One region of the Sporosarcina sp. FSL K6-5500 genome, then DNA from elsewhere that is predicted to be linked to it. Evidence: riboswitches for the same ligand, from Rfam matches in the RefSeq annotation. Region 1 holds a riboswitch; the other holds the start of a gene.
The links. A riboswitch is a leader RNA that binds a small molecule or an ion and turns the genes downstream of it on or off. The one in region 1 is predicted to bind thiamine pyrophosphate.

Region 1 (8,267 bases):
GGTTCTCTAAAATTTGTTTAGTATAAGTCCCTAAAACCATAATTTCCAGCTCTGTATCAAGATCAAATACCCTATATATGTTGAACAAATGAATATGGCGTATGCACTTTACAAGGCTTTTGGGAGGTTGTTGAAAAGCCTGATACCTAGCATAAAATAGAACTCCTACCAATACCGCTTCGACGCCTTGTGGATGCCTCCCGCGATAAGCCAGAAAGAAGACCCCTTTCAGTCTTATCGCTCCGGCTACCACGAAGACGCGCCTTCGCTGGATGTTCTATGTGAGAAAGCGCATTTCATTATTAGTGATGAAATCTGCAACCTAGATTGCGTCTTTCTAGACTATAATTATATATGTTGAATCCGGTATATATACTGAGCGAAGGCGCCTTAACAGGGGTAGCCAACCGAACAACGAAGAGTTCGGTTTGTATAATTTCTGCGTTCTTTGCAGAAATTATACAGTTAATGCCAAGTGGTTATTCCAGATAGGTTAAAGAATACCTCATCTGGCTTATGGCGAGAGGCATCCCCTAGCGCCGTAGCGGTTCTATGGAATTCTTTATTTCAATTTATATAGTATCAACTAGTAATCACAATACAATCTCTCCATATACAACTCAAAATCACATTTCTTTCGATCATGAACACCCTAGCTCAGGTGCGGCAAAGGCATCCCCAAAGCGCCAAGCGTTCTACAATCCACACCCCGAATTAATACTCTCTCCTTATTGAGTGCCACAGAGATTCAACGGGGTTCTTTAATTTTATAACACCCACTCCCCATCACTTGAATAATAACAATTGACAATCAATACGCGCTGTAACTATAATGATTACACCGGGAGGTTACTTGCAATGAAAATCAGTAGTCGCTTTACAGTTGCAGTTCATATTCTATCCCTCGTGGCGATTGAAAGTAACGAGCTTTGTACTTCGGAATGGATTGCGGAAAGTGTGAATACAAATCCTGTAGTCATACGAAGAATAATTGGTAAACTAAGAAATGCAGGACTTATTCAAGTTCGGCAAGGTCTTGGGGGAGCTACGCTTCAAAAATCTTTAAAAGATATTACTTTACTCGATGTGTACAGAGCAGTCGAAGTCGTGGAAGAAGGCGAACTTTTTCAATTTCATGAAAAACCAAATCCAAATTGCCCGGTTGGCGCCAACATTGAGGCAGTTCTTGAGCTGATTTTACTTCGAGCTCAAGAAGCGATGGAATCTGTGTTACATGAAATTACGATGGAAGAATTAGTATCGGTATTAACACAAAAAATCGGATAGTTCATTCGATTTTTTAGCCGTCGCTGTAACTGTAACCATTACAGTTACATTTGGATTAATTATAGCCAATGGCTTCAAATCACTAGGCGCGCATTATTTTATGTGCATAAAAAAACTAATTTACTGGAGGATTTAAACATGAAAATTGGAATTATCGGAGCTACAGGAAAAGCAGGAAGCCTTATTGTAAAAGAAGCGAATGACCGCGGACACGAAGTAACAGCTATCGTTAGAAATGCAGCAAAACTAACTGAAGAAAATGTTGTCGCCCTCGAAATAGATATATTTGATCTACAAGCTGAAGACCTTCGTCAATTTGATGTTGTTGTAAATGCATTCGGTGCTCCTGCAGGACAGGAACATCTTCATCTAGATGCCGGAAGAGAGTTAATAGAGGCGTTTGAAGGCGCTCCAGAAACAAGATTAATTGTTGTAGGTGGCGCGGGAAGCTTGTTTGTAGATGAAGCAAAAACCATCCGTCTAATTGACACACCGGAATTCCCTGAAGAATACTTTGCAACTGCTTCCAATCAAGGAAAGAACTTAGAAGACCTGCAAAAGACGAGTGGAGTTAAATGGACATTCATTAGCCCAGCAGCATTCTTTAATCCTGAAGGAAAAAAAACGGGTTCGTATCAAAAAGGAAAAGACAATTTAATCGTGAACTCAAAAGGTGACAGCTATGTAAGCTATGCTGACTATGCAATTGCAGTTCTTGATGAAATCGAAAATCCTCAACATATAAATAAACGTTTCACCCTTGTTTCTGAAGCGGAATAACTTAGTTTTAGGAGATGAGAACAATGCAAACAGAAACTAGGAAACCCGGAATTGAAATTGGAATATATACATTTGGGGATCTTGGTCCAGATCCCCTAACTGGAAAAACAATAAGTATTCAACAGCGCCTTCATGAAGTATTGGCTATTGGAAAGCTGACTGAAGAAGCCGGACTTGATATTTTTGGTGTCGGTGAGCATCACCGCTTAGACTATGCCGTATCAGCTCCGCCAGTTGTTCTGGCGGCAGTGGCACAAAACACGAAGCGTATTAAATTGACGAGTGCAACGACTGTTTTGAACACAGTCGACCCTGTTCGCCTATTCGAGGATTTTGCTACACTCGATTTAATTTCGAATGGTCGCGCTGAGATTATTACAGGTCGTGGTGCATTCGTTGAATCTTTTCCGTTATTCGGTCATGACTTAAACAATTATGACGAACTGTTCGATGAAAACATACGACTGCTTCAAGAATTGAATACCAATGAAATCGTCAATTGGAATGGGTCATTCCGTTCGCCTTTAACTAATTCTATGATTGCCCCGCGCCCTGTTCAAAATAAACTGCCGATTTGGGTTGGTGTAGGTGGAACACCTGATAGTGCAATACGAGCTGGAAAACTTGGAACTGGTTTAGCATTAGCTATCCTTGGTGGGGATCCAATTCGTTTCAAACCACTTGTTGATTTGTATCGCCAAGCTGGCATAAGTGCCGGACATCGTGTAGAGGATTTAAAAGTGGCTGTAACAGGACATACGTATATAACAAAGACATCCCAACAAGCGAAAGACGAATTTTATCCTTACTATGCAAATTATTGGGGATATGTGAACAAACAACATGGAATGATTACGAGAATATCCCGCTCTGATTTCAATTATATGGCCAGTCCCGAAACCGGATTATTTGTCGGCAGCCCTCAGCAAATAATTGAGAAGATTCTCCACCAACACGAACTATTTGGACATCAACGATTCATTGCACAAATGGATATCGGCGGCTTGCCGTTTTCTAAAGTCGCAGCGAGTATTGAAATGTTAGCAACACAAGTAGCTCCGATCGTTCGGCGTGAAACGGCTCGTTAAGGTATCTCATAATAATCTATCTGGAAACATAGAAATCAATTGATACCGTATAAGTAATAGCTTCACTTATTTATATGTTGAAACACATGACTGCTTACTTTTGTGATAAAACACTAGAAGCCTTATGTACATGTGCTTTTGAATCGCTTTGGACTGAACGACTACTGCACCATTATCGGAATTTCTTGCAGCGTAGGATGCGACTTTGTCGCATCCTACGCTGCTTTTTCGTTAATTGTATGGGGGCCCTTCGTCCACCGCTCTTCAAAGGTACAGCTACACTAAGTTCTGATGCTTTTGGGAACGAGTGAATAACTACATTCCTATCCATAAAGGGGCAGCCAAAGATGCAATTTTGGCTGCCTAATCCCACTCTATAGTATTTCCTTTTTGTATTTTAGAAAGGGTCACTTTCTATATGGCATCACATTGTTACTTGTATGATTTTTGCCAAAGTAAGTAAGGAAAGCTTGTTAAATGCAGCAGAGTGCCCGAAATTTCATCTTCGGGCACTTGCAACTTTTATAGAAAGGTAGTTATTCTTCCATCTTCCAAAGTAGTTGCATTTTCCACTTAAACATTGTAGGTATGTGGTGGACAGTTAGTTGTAACAGGATTACCGAAAAGAGTGTAGCTGGCATTTCCAGCCACATTTAACCCGCGGTAAAGGTGTTGTAATCATTTCGTCCAAAGCTAGCCGCAAATGTACAAGTCAAACGTAGACTTTTAAGCTTTTCTTAAGGTTTAGGCTGTCCCTTGTAAGGTGCCTTCGCTTAGTTTATATAGGCATCCATTTGTTCAACATGTAACAGTTTAATAGTAGTAGATGAATGGGGAGATTACTTGCACTCCTATTTTTTCGTATTACACCACTCATTTATAAATAACATAAGCGTCTTGGTAAATACCACTAATTCTTCAATGTTTATCTTTTCATCGACTGAATGTGCCTCTTCCAACTTTCCAGGACCATAGATAACAGTTGGAATTCCTGCTGCTCCTAGCCAGCCCGCATCTGTTACTGATCTCGACATACCTATTATTGCAGGACTTTTTTCGGTTTGTTCATGACAATGCGCAAGAAGTTGAACAGCTGCATGGTCCGCATTCATTTCAAGCGCCGGAAATATTTCTCCACGTTCTTCAATCATTGATTTTCCACCCCAGCGAAAGTGAATGGGATTTTCTCTTAACCACGTGTCTGCTTTTGCTACATGGTTCAAATGCTCTTCGATTTCTTTTGTTACAGATTGATAGGTTTCATTCGGATAGAAATGAACGGTGATCCAGAGCCGACATTCATCCGCCACAAAAGCTGCATGCCTTCCTCCTTCTATAACTGCTGGATTAATAGTAGTGGTGCCAGGCGCAAAACCCGGATATTTTTTTGTCACAGCCCAGTGACGTTCTAAATCTTGTAATCCAGCAATAACCTTCATCATCTTTTCTATCGCACTAGCCCCATTAACCGAACCGCCTGCATGAAGCATACTCATCCTCATTGCATCATGGAAAACTTCCTTACTTTTAATCGTTATCCAGCCGGTAATCACACCACCCTGACCATGGATTTGACGATCACTGCCATCGACTACAAGTGCAAAGTCTGCTGTATAGCCTTTTTCCATACATGAAAGTGTTCCTGCCTCTCCCGCTTCCTCCCCAATGACAGTCTGAATTTGCAAATCACCTTTCAGTTCCACACCTAGTTCGTTTAATAATTTAACGGCTAGTAAAGTCGCCGCTACTGCACCTTTCATATCGGATGTTCCTCGCCCATATGCGTTGCCATCTTTAGTCGTTAGTTCAAAGACAGGCACAGTCCACTCTGTTTCATCCCCCACTTCCGCAACGTCTATATGTCCATTAATGATTAGGCTGTTATACAGGTTTCCATCCGTTCCCTTTTTAACGCCTACAACGTTCGGGTCGCCAGGAAATACATCCCAACTAACCGTTTCAAATTTTTCTTGTGCTAAAAAATCTTGAATATACCGCTGTACGCCTGTTGTATTTCTTGCCGGTGGACTAACTGTCGGGAAACGAACGAGGTCCGCTAGCAATTGCACTAACTCCTCTAGACGTTCATCAACTAGGTTACTAATTTTATTTTCCATTTTACTCATCCATCCCTTATCTATATTTTTGGTAGGTGAATCTATATACGTTGTAATAAAGAATTCCATTGAATTCACTACGGCGCTAGCCCTTGTAATGCGCCTTCGCGCAGTTCACTATCTTTATTTCATTTGTTCAACATATATACACTGGAACAGAAAACAGCCGCTTTCCATAATCGGAAGGCGGCTGTTTTCTACGTATATAAAGACATTGAGTGTAGAGTTTCAGCTGCTTCCCTACGCTAGTATGAACTAGATCAGGTTCGAAGGGTTTACATCTATGATGTGTCTCAGCCTAAACGGCTCCCCTAGCAGTATCTATTTAGTTTTTTCTTCTTCACAATGCATCTGTTCTTTCTTCCCCTTTAGGAAGATAGTTCGATAAGTCGATATCACGTAACCCGTTCTTTATTTTAGTTGTGTAACCTAAATTTTCATTCGATAAAAACGAAGCTTTTGAAGCAATCATTTCTTCTAATAAAGGCAAATACGTCGGATCAATATCTTTCCAAAGTTTGTACGAATTTATTAAATCCTCTAAAGTCAGATGCTTGTAATCATCGCCTTTATAGTCACGTAATGCGGAAATACGATACCAAATATCGCCATTATCACGAATCCAATCCTCTTTATCCGCTACAATCGCTGTTTGTATAGCCTGCGCTGTATCTAAATACTTCTGATCACCGAACTCATTATAAGCCATGAGTAAAACGTTCATACCGCCCAACACATGATTCATAGAGGCATGCGTCGTTACTTGCTGTGCAATCGGGAAGTAATCCGCGATGTAGTAAGACTCGTCATTCACAGGAATGACGTTTCCTTTACTTTTTTGTGAGACTAGTAAGTCAGCATAATTACGCAATGGCTCTTTCGCATTCTCAATTCCAAAATCAGCACCACTATTATAGTAGAAAAGCGCGATTTGCTCATTAAAACGTGTATCAATGAATGGAGCTGTAATGTCATATAAATCTTTCAAATAGGTGCTTGTAACTTCTGTTTCCCAATAATCTTTGTCACCTTTGAAATTCTTCAAGTTAACAAATGAGTTGTAAATTAAGTTCTCAAAATAACGATCCTCTTGCTCATTATATAAAACCAGCGCACGATCTTCTTTTAATAGAAGTAAGTTCCGCCCATATCCTTGCCCTGTATCAGGCATTGGCTCTGTGGTTATCGCCATTTTATTGTATGGGCCACCCGCCGTGTACCAATTATTACGTTTTTTATAATACTTAGCTGACTCAAGCATCCAGCTCTCCATATTCTCTTCATTCGCAAATAATTGGTCATCCGCATTCATATACCACTGATCTACAATGTCATTGCCTTTTGAATTTAACGTATGCACAGATAATAATGTTGTTCCAACCTGAGCATAAGACAGTGCCTCTTTTTCACCGAGCAATTGACGCATGTAACTGTAGCCATCATTCTCATACTCTAATGACAATTGCTTTGACAAATAAGACTGACCAACCATCCGCTCCTTCACTGATCCATCTAGCTTCACAAATTGGAGTAAACCTGTCGGATAGGATGTTGTGTCACTGCCAAAAACATCTTTATCATTACGTTTAATCTTGTATTTATCATAACGGTTTAGCTCAAATGAAGCCACTTCATTTTCTTTTTGAATGACATCTACTGTTACAGCAGATTCAGTAGGGTTAATGATTTTCGAAAATAAGAAGTAATCGCCATTATCAAATGAACGAACCGTTAACTCAATGGTCGCACCTTCTATACCGATGTCATAAGTGTAAATATTATCTCGTGAAAATGAGTTATCGATTCTCGTATGATTCGTGAAAAGTATATTCTCTGTCGATCTTAGGTAAATCGGATGTTCATCAAATGACACCTTCATTAAATTCACAGCAGAGGGAATCCGAGTAAAATTAGGCGACAGCTCTAAGTTCGTTAATTCATATTTTTTGGTAGTTGCAATGTTCCCCTTCTTCACAAGTACTTGATGCAGAATCACCGCAAAAGTAGCGCGGTCTACTTGTGATCCGTGATTGAATAGACCTTTTTGTATGCCTGGCATAATTCTGTATTGTGGAACTGCGCCTACACTTCCTTTATCCAATGAAATAAGACTTGGCCATTCGATTAATGCACTATCTTGCAAATTAAATGCATCTACTAATGCCAACTCCATTTGCCTACGTGTTAAAGGTTCTTCCATACCAAAAGAATTGCCTGTCACGTCTTTGATTAAAAATTCATATCCCGCTTTTGTAAAAGATTGAGTAGCCTCTCCAACTGTCATTGCTAGATCCGGACGAAATTGCATATCGCCGTAACCCGTCAATATGCCCATTTCTACAAGTTGCATAACTTCATTTTTCGCCCAGTGGCTATTTGGAATATCCGTAAATTTTGCAGCTGTCGTGACGTCTTCTGATTTAACGACTTGAGCTTCTGCCGCGTTAGCTGTTAATCCAACAGTAGCTGACGTCGGTAAAGCTACCGTTAATGCTAAAGCGAGAAACATTGTATTTATTTTCTTCATTTTTGTTTAAAGCCCTCCTTTAGTTAAAATTAATAACATCAAATTATAGTTAAGTATAATTATAACACTTTTGGATACTATTTTGGAGTTCGTCCACAGGAGAAAGCAAGGCTGAACAATAGCAATTCAATGGAAAAGAAACACCAGTCCATAATCATTGACCTTAGTAACTCTTGAGTGTTAGGGTTTTCACTTGCCAACTAATTCGGCAAACTACAAAGGAGGAATTGCAATGAAGCAATTGATACAACAGGAAATTCACCTAGCAAATCGTCCCAAAGGAATGCCTGCGAAAGAAGACTTTACCTTTGTAAAGAATTCAGTTCCCTCACCAAAAGTAAATGAAATTTTAGTACGGACGCTTTATTTATCTGTTGACCCATACATGCGTGGAAGAATGCAAGATGCCAAGTCATATATTGCTCCATTTGAATTGAATAAGGTCATTTCAGGGGGTGTCGTAGCTGA
Region 2 (8,267 bases), 1.0 Mb from region 1:
AACTATTTTCTTTTGCAGCTTCATCCAGAAACGCATTCAATTCCTTCGTACGGAAGATTAAATCCTCCTCATCGAATACCCCCTCCGCCAATCTACGGAAGAAACGCGGCATGCCGTTTTCAAGGACATTTCCTCGAACACTTAGTACGCCAGCATCGGGGTCAATTAAGTCGGCAAGTCCCAGTAAATCCTGTTCTGTGCCTCCTGTGCCGTGAAGCAAAAGTAACACCGGTTTTGAAGCATCTTTTCCTGGTTTATAAATATGTTTCATAGTATATCTCTCCTCGTATCAATCAATTTCTCGCACTTCAAAAGGGATCAAAGAAGATTCCAGCTGTTCGCGACTGTGCTCATATTGCGTTGGAAGCATAAGATTTTCTCCCATCGTCTCCACGGACTCGTCATGTGCAAAGCCTGGCGCATCCGTTGCAATTTCAAACAAAATATTTCCGTGTTCTCGGAAGTAAATCGCATTGAAATAGTTTCTGTCTTTCACCGGAGTCACGCCATAACCATTCTCTTCAACAAGTGATTTCCAGTCCAGTTGATCCGCATCATCTTCAGCGCGCCAAGCGATATGGTGTACTGTGCCGACACCCATTTGTGCACGACCTGATGATGTTGTTTTCAAATCGACGACATTGCCAATGTCCGCTGTTGAGCGAAACCGGATGTATTCGCCTTCTTCACCGATTTTTTCAAGCCCCATAACTTGTTCAAGAAGATGAGCCGTTTTTTCAGGTTGTGTAGATAATAGCGTTGCGCCGCCAAACCCTTTTATAGCGACATCCGCTGTTATTTCACCAACCATCCATTCATTCTTTACCCCATCTTCTCGCTCGACAATCTCAATTCTCAAACCGTGTGGATCATCAAATGATACATACGTTTCACCAAAGCGGTTTGATTTGCTAAACGCAATCTTAAATTTCTCAAGACGGTTTTCCCAGAAAGTCATTGCCCCGACCGGTACTACGTACGACGTAACACCGACTTGACCATCCCCAATTGTTCCTTGGCGAGCATTAGCCCATGTGAAAAATGTAATGATCGTACCCGGTGCACCGTTTCCATTACCAAAGTAAAGATGATACGTCCCCGGATCATCGAAGTTGACGGTTTTTTTGACAAGACGCAACCCCAGAACACCCGCGTAAAAGTCGACGTTTTCTTGCGGATGTCCGACGATTGCAGTTATGTGATGAATGCCCATTGATTTTTTCGTCATATCAATTCTCTCCTCGAATTAGTAGAAAGTTATTTATCTTGAATTCAAGGTAATCATATCAAGCAGAGTTTTCTTTGTCAACGAGTTGGCTTGAAGCGTATAAATCAGATGTAAGAAACGAGTCACCGCCCGTCTTGTTCAATAATAGACACTAAAAGTAAATAAAGAGGCTATCCGAGATAACCTCTTGTCACAGTACATTCATTATTACCAAGGTTCATCCTATCGAATAGTAGGGATGCATAATTCGCTATCTACGCAACTCATATTTTTCCTTTCCGGATAAACAATGAACTCCTTCCATTTACGACAACGGAAGGAGTTCATTGTTTACTATTCAAAATTAGAGATTCGCCAGTACTGCCAAGCAATTACCTCGGACATCCACGCGAGCCCCTTACTTTCCGCTTGGTGAATTGGTTTCCATTCATTCTCTTCACCGCGCATCAGGTAAATCTCATGATGGGGCGCCTGATCGTGGTAACCCGTCATATCAAACGTTCCGTCCCGCCTCATAACTGCCCGCACTTCATAGTTAATGTCAGGGGCCGTTGTAAGGGGATTGCCGACAGCATGCAGAAGATGAAATCCCGCTTCGTCTTCCCCGTGATTTGTCCGTTTCAACGTAATCCCATCGTGTGAAGCGGTTGCTTGTTTCCTAAAGCGCTTAAAAGCATCATAGACAATCGATGGCCCAACATCCCTTGTAAACGTCAACGGAGAACGTTCAAGGTCATATGCCAGTTCGATGTCCACTCGGGTCCGATAACTGGCTCCATTTGAATCGAATCCCCTGTCATCCCCTTTAAAATAACGATTTCGCGATAAAAGATTCGGATTCAACACCCAGTCATCCTGCAAAAACGTCATGTAGCGGAACCCCCACCTATCTACATTCGGGAGACGAACTCTGTCTTGAACAGGCGTCAGCAACTCCCTCGGCTTGGCAATGGATTTTGTCACCGAAAACTGTTCAATCGCCGCTTCTGCCTTAGACGAAACCGGATTCAACAGCCCAAAAACAGTGGAGACAATCGACTGAAAGACGTTGAATCGTTCTTCCGACTTCGCAAGTGAACGCTTAGATTTAATCGTATACGTATAGATTTCATCCAACGAAAAATCCCTGTCGATGTAAGAATTACCGACCGCCGTTGTCATATGCGTCCCATTTCGGTAGACATCATATTCAGCGACATCTTTAATTTCCTCCCAAGACAATGCAATTTGCGTCTTTGCGACAATCGTTGTCATGACAAGTGACTGAAGCGGACTTTCTTTGTTTTTCTGTTCAGCAAATGCTGACGTTTGCAATGCAATAACGTCAATCACAATACCATCCTCAACACGTTCGATTACGTAATTATATAGTTTCGCATGCTTGAAATCACCGTCACTAAATTCAGAGACCGTTCCTTCATACAAATGATGCCCGTCTCTATAGACTTTGTAGGTTCCGCCGACATCATTCCATGTGAAATAGATTAGATCTGCCTTATGCAAAACGGTTTGTATTTCAAACAGTTTCTTTTTCATCCGCACACCACACCCCTTACTTGGAAGTGTGGTATATTTCGCGAGCAGTTAAACATTACATTTCAATACCTGTTAATGAAAGAAGGACCGCACCTTTTAAACGACTTGCTGCTTCTCCAGGATCTTCTTCTCCAGAAATTGCAGAAATAACCGCTACCCCTGACGCACCCGCTTTAATGATAGCACCGGCTCTGCGTTCTGAAATTCCACCAATCGCAACAATAGGTAAACCAGGTAACAACGATGCCACTTCCCTAATTGTCTCGATACCAATAACCGATTGCGTATCCATTTTCGTCTGTGTCTCATAAACTGGACCTAGACCGATATAATCAGCCCCTGCATCAGCTGCCGCAATCGCTTCTGTTACATTATGCGTAGAAACACCTATTAGCATGTCTGGACCAACCTTGTCACGCACTGCTGAAATATATCCGTCTTCCTGCCCGATATGAATACCGTCTGCACCAATTTCAATCGCAAGACCTATATCATCATTGACAATGAAAGGTACACTATATTGTTCACATAATTGCTGACACGCTTGTGCAAAAGCCTTCAATTCTTCACCCGTTAATGCACCAGGCCCTTTTTCACGTAATTGAAAGCTCGTTATACCACCCTTTAGCGCCTCTTCTAAGACATGTAACGGGTCGCGTCCCGCCAAATTCACTGTACCCATGATGAAATATAAGTTAACTGTTTGCTTATCCATAAACTACAACCCCTTCCATTGTCTTGTTACCGCGGCGTCCATATGCCCAGTGATTCGTCGGACCATGGCCGCCACCAATTTTAAGTCCATCTTCAATTGCTGCGTGGATAAAACACTTTGCAGAAACAACTGCATTCGCTGCCGTTTCCCCATTTGCCAAAAACGCTGTCAGTGCCGCCGAATACGTACACCCTGTTCCATGCGTATCTTTCGTATCAATCCATGGTGCGCGAACCGAGAACCGTTCCCCGTCAGCCCCCATGAACAGATCTTCCGCATAAGGCGCTTCTTTCCGGTGTCCCCCTTTAATAAGAACCGCCCCCGCGCCCAACGCTATTATATGTTTCGCCGCTCGTTCTATGTCTTCATTCGTCTTTATTTCCATTCCTGCAAGCACTTCTGCTTCTGGAATATTAGGTGTAACAATAGCTGCAAGAGGTACAAGTACAGTCTTCAACGCTTCAACCGCCTGTCTTTCTAGCAATGAAGCACCCCCTTTCGCAATCATTACCGGATCAATGACAAGTGGAATTCCGCTCCAATGAAACGCCTCTCCCACTGCATAGATAATTTCTGTCGAAAAGAGCATCCCTGTCTTAATCGCTTTAACATCAAAATCTTCAATAACTGCCTGTATTTGCGCTTTAATAATAGCGGTGTCAACCGGCTGTATCGCCGTCACTCCAAATGTATTTTGCGCTGTCACCGCTGTCAGTGCCGACGTACCGAAAACACCCAATTCTTGGAACGTCTTCAAGTCTGCCTGAATACCCGCACCACCACCACTATCCGACCCCGCAATTGTCAATGCCACACGTACCATTCGATTCGCCACCCTTTTATTTATACTAAAAAGCCGCTTCCCGGTGGCGTAAGAAAGCGGCTAGCCATTTAACTATTCGTAAAAGGCGTACCCACTTTCCTACGCCGGTATAATCCGGATCAGGTTCCAAGGGTCCGCGCATTCATGCACGTCTCAGCCTAAAAAAGGCTCCCCTAGTGGTTGTTAAACTATTCAGCTTTGTAGCAAGTGTAACATATCTAGTGTGAGATTGTGGGAATGTTTGGTCCATTTCCAATAGAAGCATAGAGTAATGGAAATAAAAAACTCCATCAAATAGGTTCAATATATATAATAAACTCGTTTCACGTGGTAACAGTTTATTCCATTCTATCGTCGATAAGAGTATAGTTAGTGACATAAACAGAAAGAAGGCGCAGTTTATGCATAAAGCAGACAGCAGACCGAATAATCCCGACAAATCCATGTGGATCAGTCTTTTCGGGACACTCGTTATTATTGCAGTGGTCATTATTACTAATCTTACAATGGGTTAACATTCACTAAAACCTAGATAGGCCGACATCACAGCGGCCTGTTTTTTTATTCAGAACCCCAAATTCTTTCCACTTCTGAGTCTCCATCCTTAATCCGTATAACATACACGTCTGGATTCGTCAGTGCCTGCCACTGCCCAAAATCGAATCGTTCATCATAACACCTTAATAATAGCGCCATTAAATTCCCGTGTGTCACAAGCACTGTCCGCGAACCGACACCCAGCTCATCCACAACATCACAGACCCTCGACATCGCTTCACTCGAAGATTCCCCACCCTCATATTTTAGATGAAGGTCAAAAAACGTATCTTCCAGCTTTATCAACCAATCCTCGAAATCCATTGAACTTAGCACGCGCTCCATAAGCCGACTATCCACCTCTACATGCAACTTCTTCCGCTCAGCTATAGGCCAGCCCGTCTGACGTGCACGAGAAAACGGACTCGTAATAATCCGATCCACTTCGATATCTTCGAAAAACGCTACAAGCTGACCCGCCTGCAGAATCCCTTCAGCAGTCAATTCCGCGTGTGGTGCCTGTCCTTCTGCGGAGCAATGACGCACGATGTAAATAACTTTTTCCATAACCGCTTCACCCCATTCTTCTTACTAAATAGACATACAGCCCATTCGTAAACTAGCTGTAGTCATCCCTATTACTCTTTTTCCCTTGTATGCTCCAAAGAAAACATCTCAATGTTTTAGATTCCTTAGAAATCACAACAAAAAGTGCCTGTACAATAAACCATCATGAAAATTTAAGCATTCATGGTGGTTTCTTATGCAGGCACTCACTATTATTTATTCATCTGGGCAAGGAAGTCAGCTAAAGGGTCTTCCTCTTCTACAACAGAGGTTTCTTCTGGCTCCTTTAACTGTTCCCAATCAAAATTATCCAGATCATCCTCTATGTTAATCAATTGATGTTCTGTTTCCACCTCAACGGCAGCGCTCGTTTCTTCCTGCAAATATAATGCTGCATTTACATCTATTGCATTGCTGTTCAATGATGCAAAGAGAGAAGCTGTGCGGATTGGATCGGACATCAACTGATAGACGATACTCCCTAGTAGCGCCTCGGAATGTTCGTGCTTTAACCAATCACGTTGCGCTTTAGTTAACCCTTTTGGGAGCGGAATTGTTATGGCCTCTCTATGCTTTAAAAGTGAGTCATTCACCCCATCTATCACGAACTCCGCAATTTTACTGGAAAAGTTTCTTCTTTCGACTTCTTTTAACTTTTGCAGTTGCTTTAGTGTGTGGTCAGATGTATCTGATGGGAGACGAAATGTAATGGGCTGTCCCCTTTTTAATCCCGCGTCATTCATGCATAGTCACCTTACTTTGTTTTAACTAACTTTTCTTCTTCTTTAATTTTGACTTGTTGATTTTTTTTCGCAAAGTCTGAAATTAACTTGTAATAAGCGTTGGCCATCATCCAAACACTTTCTTTTTCATCTTCAAAGAAATCGATATTATAACCATCTAAGCTATTATTTAACGTTTTAAGATAGCCTTTAAGGACAATAGAGCCTCCGCCGATGAAATAGCAGATCTCAGATTGCGAGTTTCTTGCCCATACATTCCGTAAATGGCGATATTGCTTTTTCGCTAACTCCAAGAGAATCCGATCTACAATGTCATGAACACTTGTCCGGCTTCCTTTTACCATAATATGATTACGGTTATTTTTCTTCGTTATAATATCCACAACATCTAGACGACTGTCCAACTCTACGCCATGTCTAACATAAATTTCTTCTCGAATAGCATCCAGAGACTCTGAAACACCCAAGTTAAAGCCTTGCGCCTTATCATCATCAACTTTACGATTCCTAATGACCGCAACATCCGTTGATAACCCACCGATGTCTTGTATCAAGATTTGTTTATCGATTAATTCTTTATTAATGATGTTTAAATTATTATCCATTACAAGGTTGATAAACGCAGCAAAGCCTTCCGGATAAACCTTTACTTCATCAAATTTAATATTTACTTTTATACCTTGATATTTAGGTGTAACCAAAAACTCTACTTGGTGAACAGAGCTAAGCAATTGGGAACGATAACCAACGTCTTTCCCTTCCTTTACTTCTCTCAGTGGAAGTCCTGTACCTAGTGTATACGTAGCTTCAATTACATTATTATTACGTTTAAAAATACCTTTATTCTCATCACGAGCTGCATCTATTGCAAGTGCCGCGAACAACATCACCAAAGTTTGATCTTCCTCAGATTTGTTGCTACCTGGATCTAGTTCAGTTGAATTACCACTTTTCGTAGCAAGATTCCCAACACGGTAAATAGCGTTGTTATCTTTTAATGTTGGAGAGTGCAAACGAATATGAATGCCATCAGTAGGCTCTTGGTTGTCTAGTTCTTCAATGCCGATAATCGGACGATCTGCAATATCTTGTGCAATTACATTGGGTATATTGAGTTCTGCTTCCAATTTACCGAAAATGGCTTTTAATGAATCGTTTCCTACGTCAATTGCTGCAATACGTGTTTCTGTCATAAAAATCATCCTCCCCAATTATTCTATCTTTCTATTGAAATGGTACTGGAATTTTGTTGGCAGGTCAATCCAATTCAACTATTTAACACACAAATGTAATATTGTGTACCCAGCTGTAAACTTGTACACATTAGCGTACACACGCGCCATCACTGGTTGCGTACGTGTTTGTACACTTGTACACATTAATGTTTACAAATGTATACATTAAAGTATACAAGTACACCGTAATGTATACATCCACAAAAATAGTTAAGATGGACGTTTACTCAAGTTCGATATAAGCCCTCCTTCCCCTTCCCTTCCTAACTTCAAGCTGAAGCAGAGCTTGCTTACCATTCAATAAAAAGGGTATTTCACAAATAAAACCCATTAGACATTCCCTTACTTTTCTAAAGTGCCAGTGATTATAAGTTGTTATTCGATCTGTTCCCACCTTCATTACAAGCATGCGAGCTGTTGACCAAGCAATTTCGGCTTCTCAGTTTCGCCTCTAACATGCCTTTACGGGTTAAATAGTATCATCAATCACCAATTAGCTTACGCCACACTCCAGGCCCCCAGCTGCATCTAGGAGTAACCTGACTAATAATAGGTGGCCGAACAAGACAAAATGACAAACATTTCATACACCAAAATAAAAAACACCAAAAAAAGTAGACATCTATTTGAATGTCTACTCATTTTCACGTTTTTACGTACTCCTACTAATTATTCCAAACCCACCAAACGTTGCTACTCAATACTAAGGCGTATCTGACTCAATCCGTTTCATGAATTCCTCTACTGCGCTATAACCTTGCTGCTTTAAATACCAGTTATTTGCAGCGGCTTCAATCAAACCTGCGATATCACGCCCTGGTTGAAGTTGAATTTGGATATGCGGAATCTGGACGTCCATGTATTCCACAAACTTCGTTTCCTG

Region 2: another riboswitch for thiamine pyrophosphate. It lies ahead of thiD (bifunctional hydroxymethylpyrimidine kinase/phosphomethylpyrimidine kinase); the one in region 1 lies ahead of MKX62_RS13815 (acetylornithine deacetylase).

The regions. Positions count from the first base shown of each region.
Region 1 covers NZ_JBBOTP010000001.1:2,870,868-2,879,134, reverse strand. The annotation lists gene MKX62_RS13830 (Rrf2 family transcriptional regulator) at 859-1,287, shown strand; gene MKX62_RS13825 (NAD(P)-dependent oxidoreductase) at 1,426-2,067, shown strand; gene MKX62_RS13820 (LLM class flavin-dependent oxidoreductase) at 2,091-3,155, shown strand; gene MKX62_RS13815 (acetylornithine deacetylase) at 4,007-5,281, opposite strand; TPP riboswitch at 5,493-5,595, opposite strand; gene MKX62_RS13810 (S-layer homology domain-containing protein) at 5,613-7,799, opposite strand; gene MKX62_RS13805 (NADP-dependent oxidoreductase) at 8,032-8,267, shown strand, end outside.
Region 2 covers NZ_JBBOTP010000001.1:1,864,785-1,873,051, reverse strand. The annotation lists gene MKX62_RS08650 (alpha/beta hydrolase) at 1-271, opposite strand, end outside; gene MKX62_RS08645 (ring-cleaving dioxygenase) at 290-1,228, opposite strand; gene MKX62_RS08640 (DUF3238 domain-containing protein) at 1,562-2,764, opposite strand; gene thiE (thiamine phosphate synthase) at 2,820-3,479, opposite strand; gene thiD (bifunctional hydroxymethylpyrimidine kinase/phosphomethylpyrimidine kinase) at 3,472-4,302, opposite strand; TPP riboswitch at 4,382-4,487, opposite strand; gene MKX62_RS08625 (histidine phosphatase family protein) at 4,864-5,406, opposite strand; gene MKX62_RS08620 (hypothetical protein) at 5,619-6,149, opposite strand; gene MKX62_RS08615 (ParM/StbA family protein) at 6,161-7,342, opposite strand; gene hprK (HPr(Ser) kinase/phosphatase) at 8,088-8,267, opposite strand, start outside.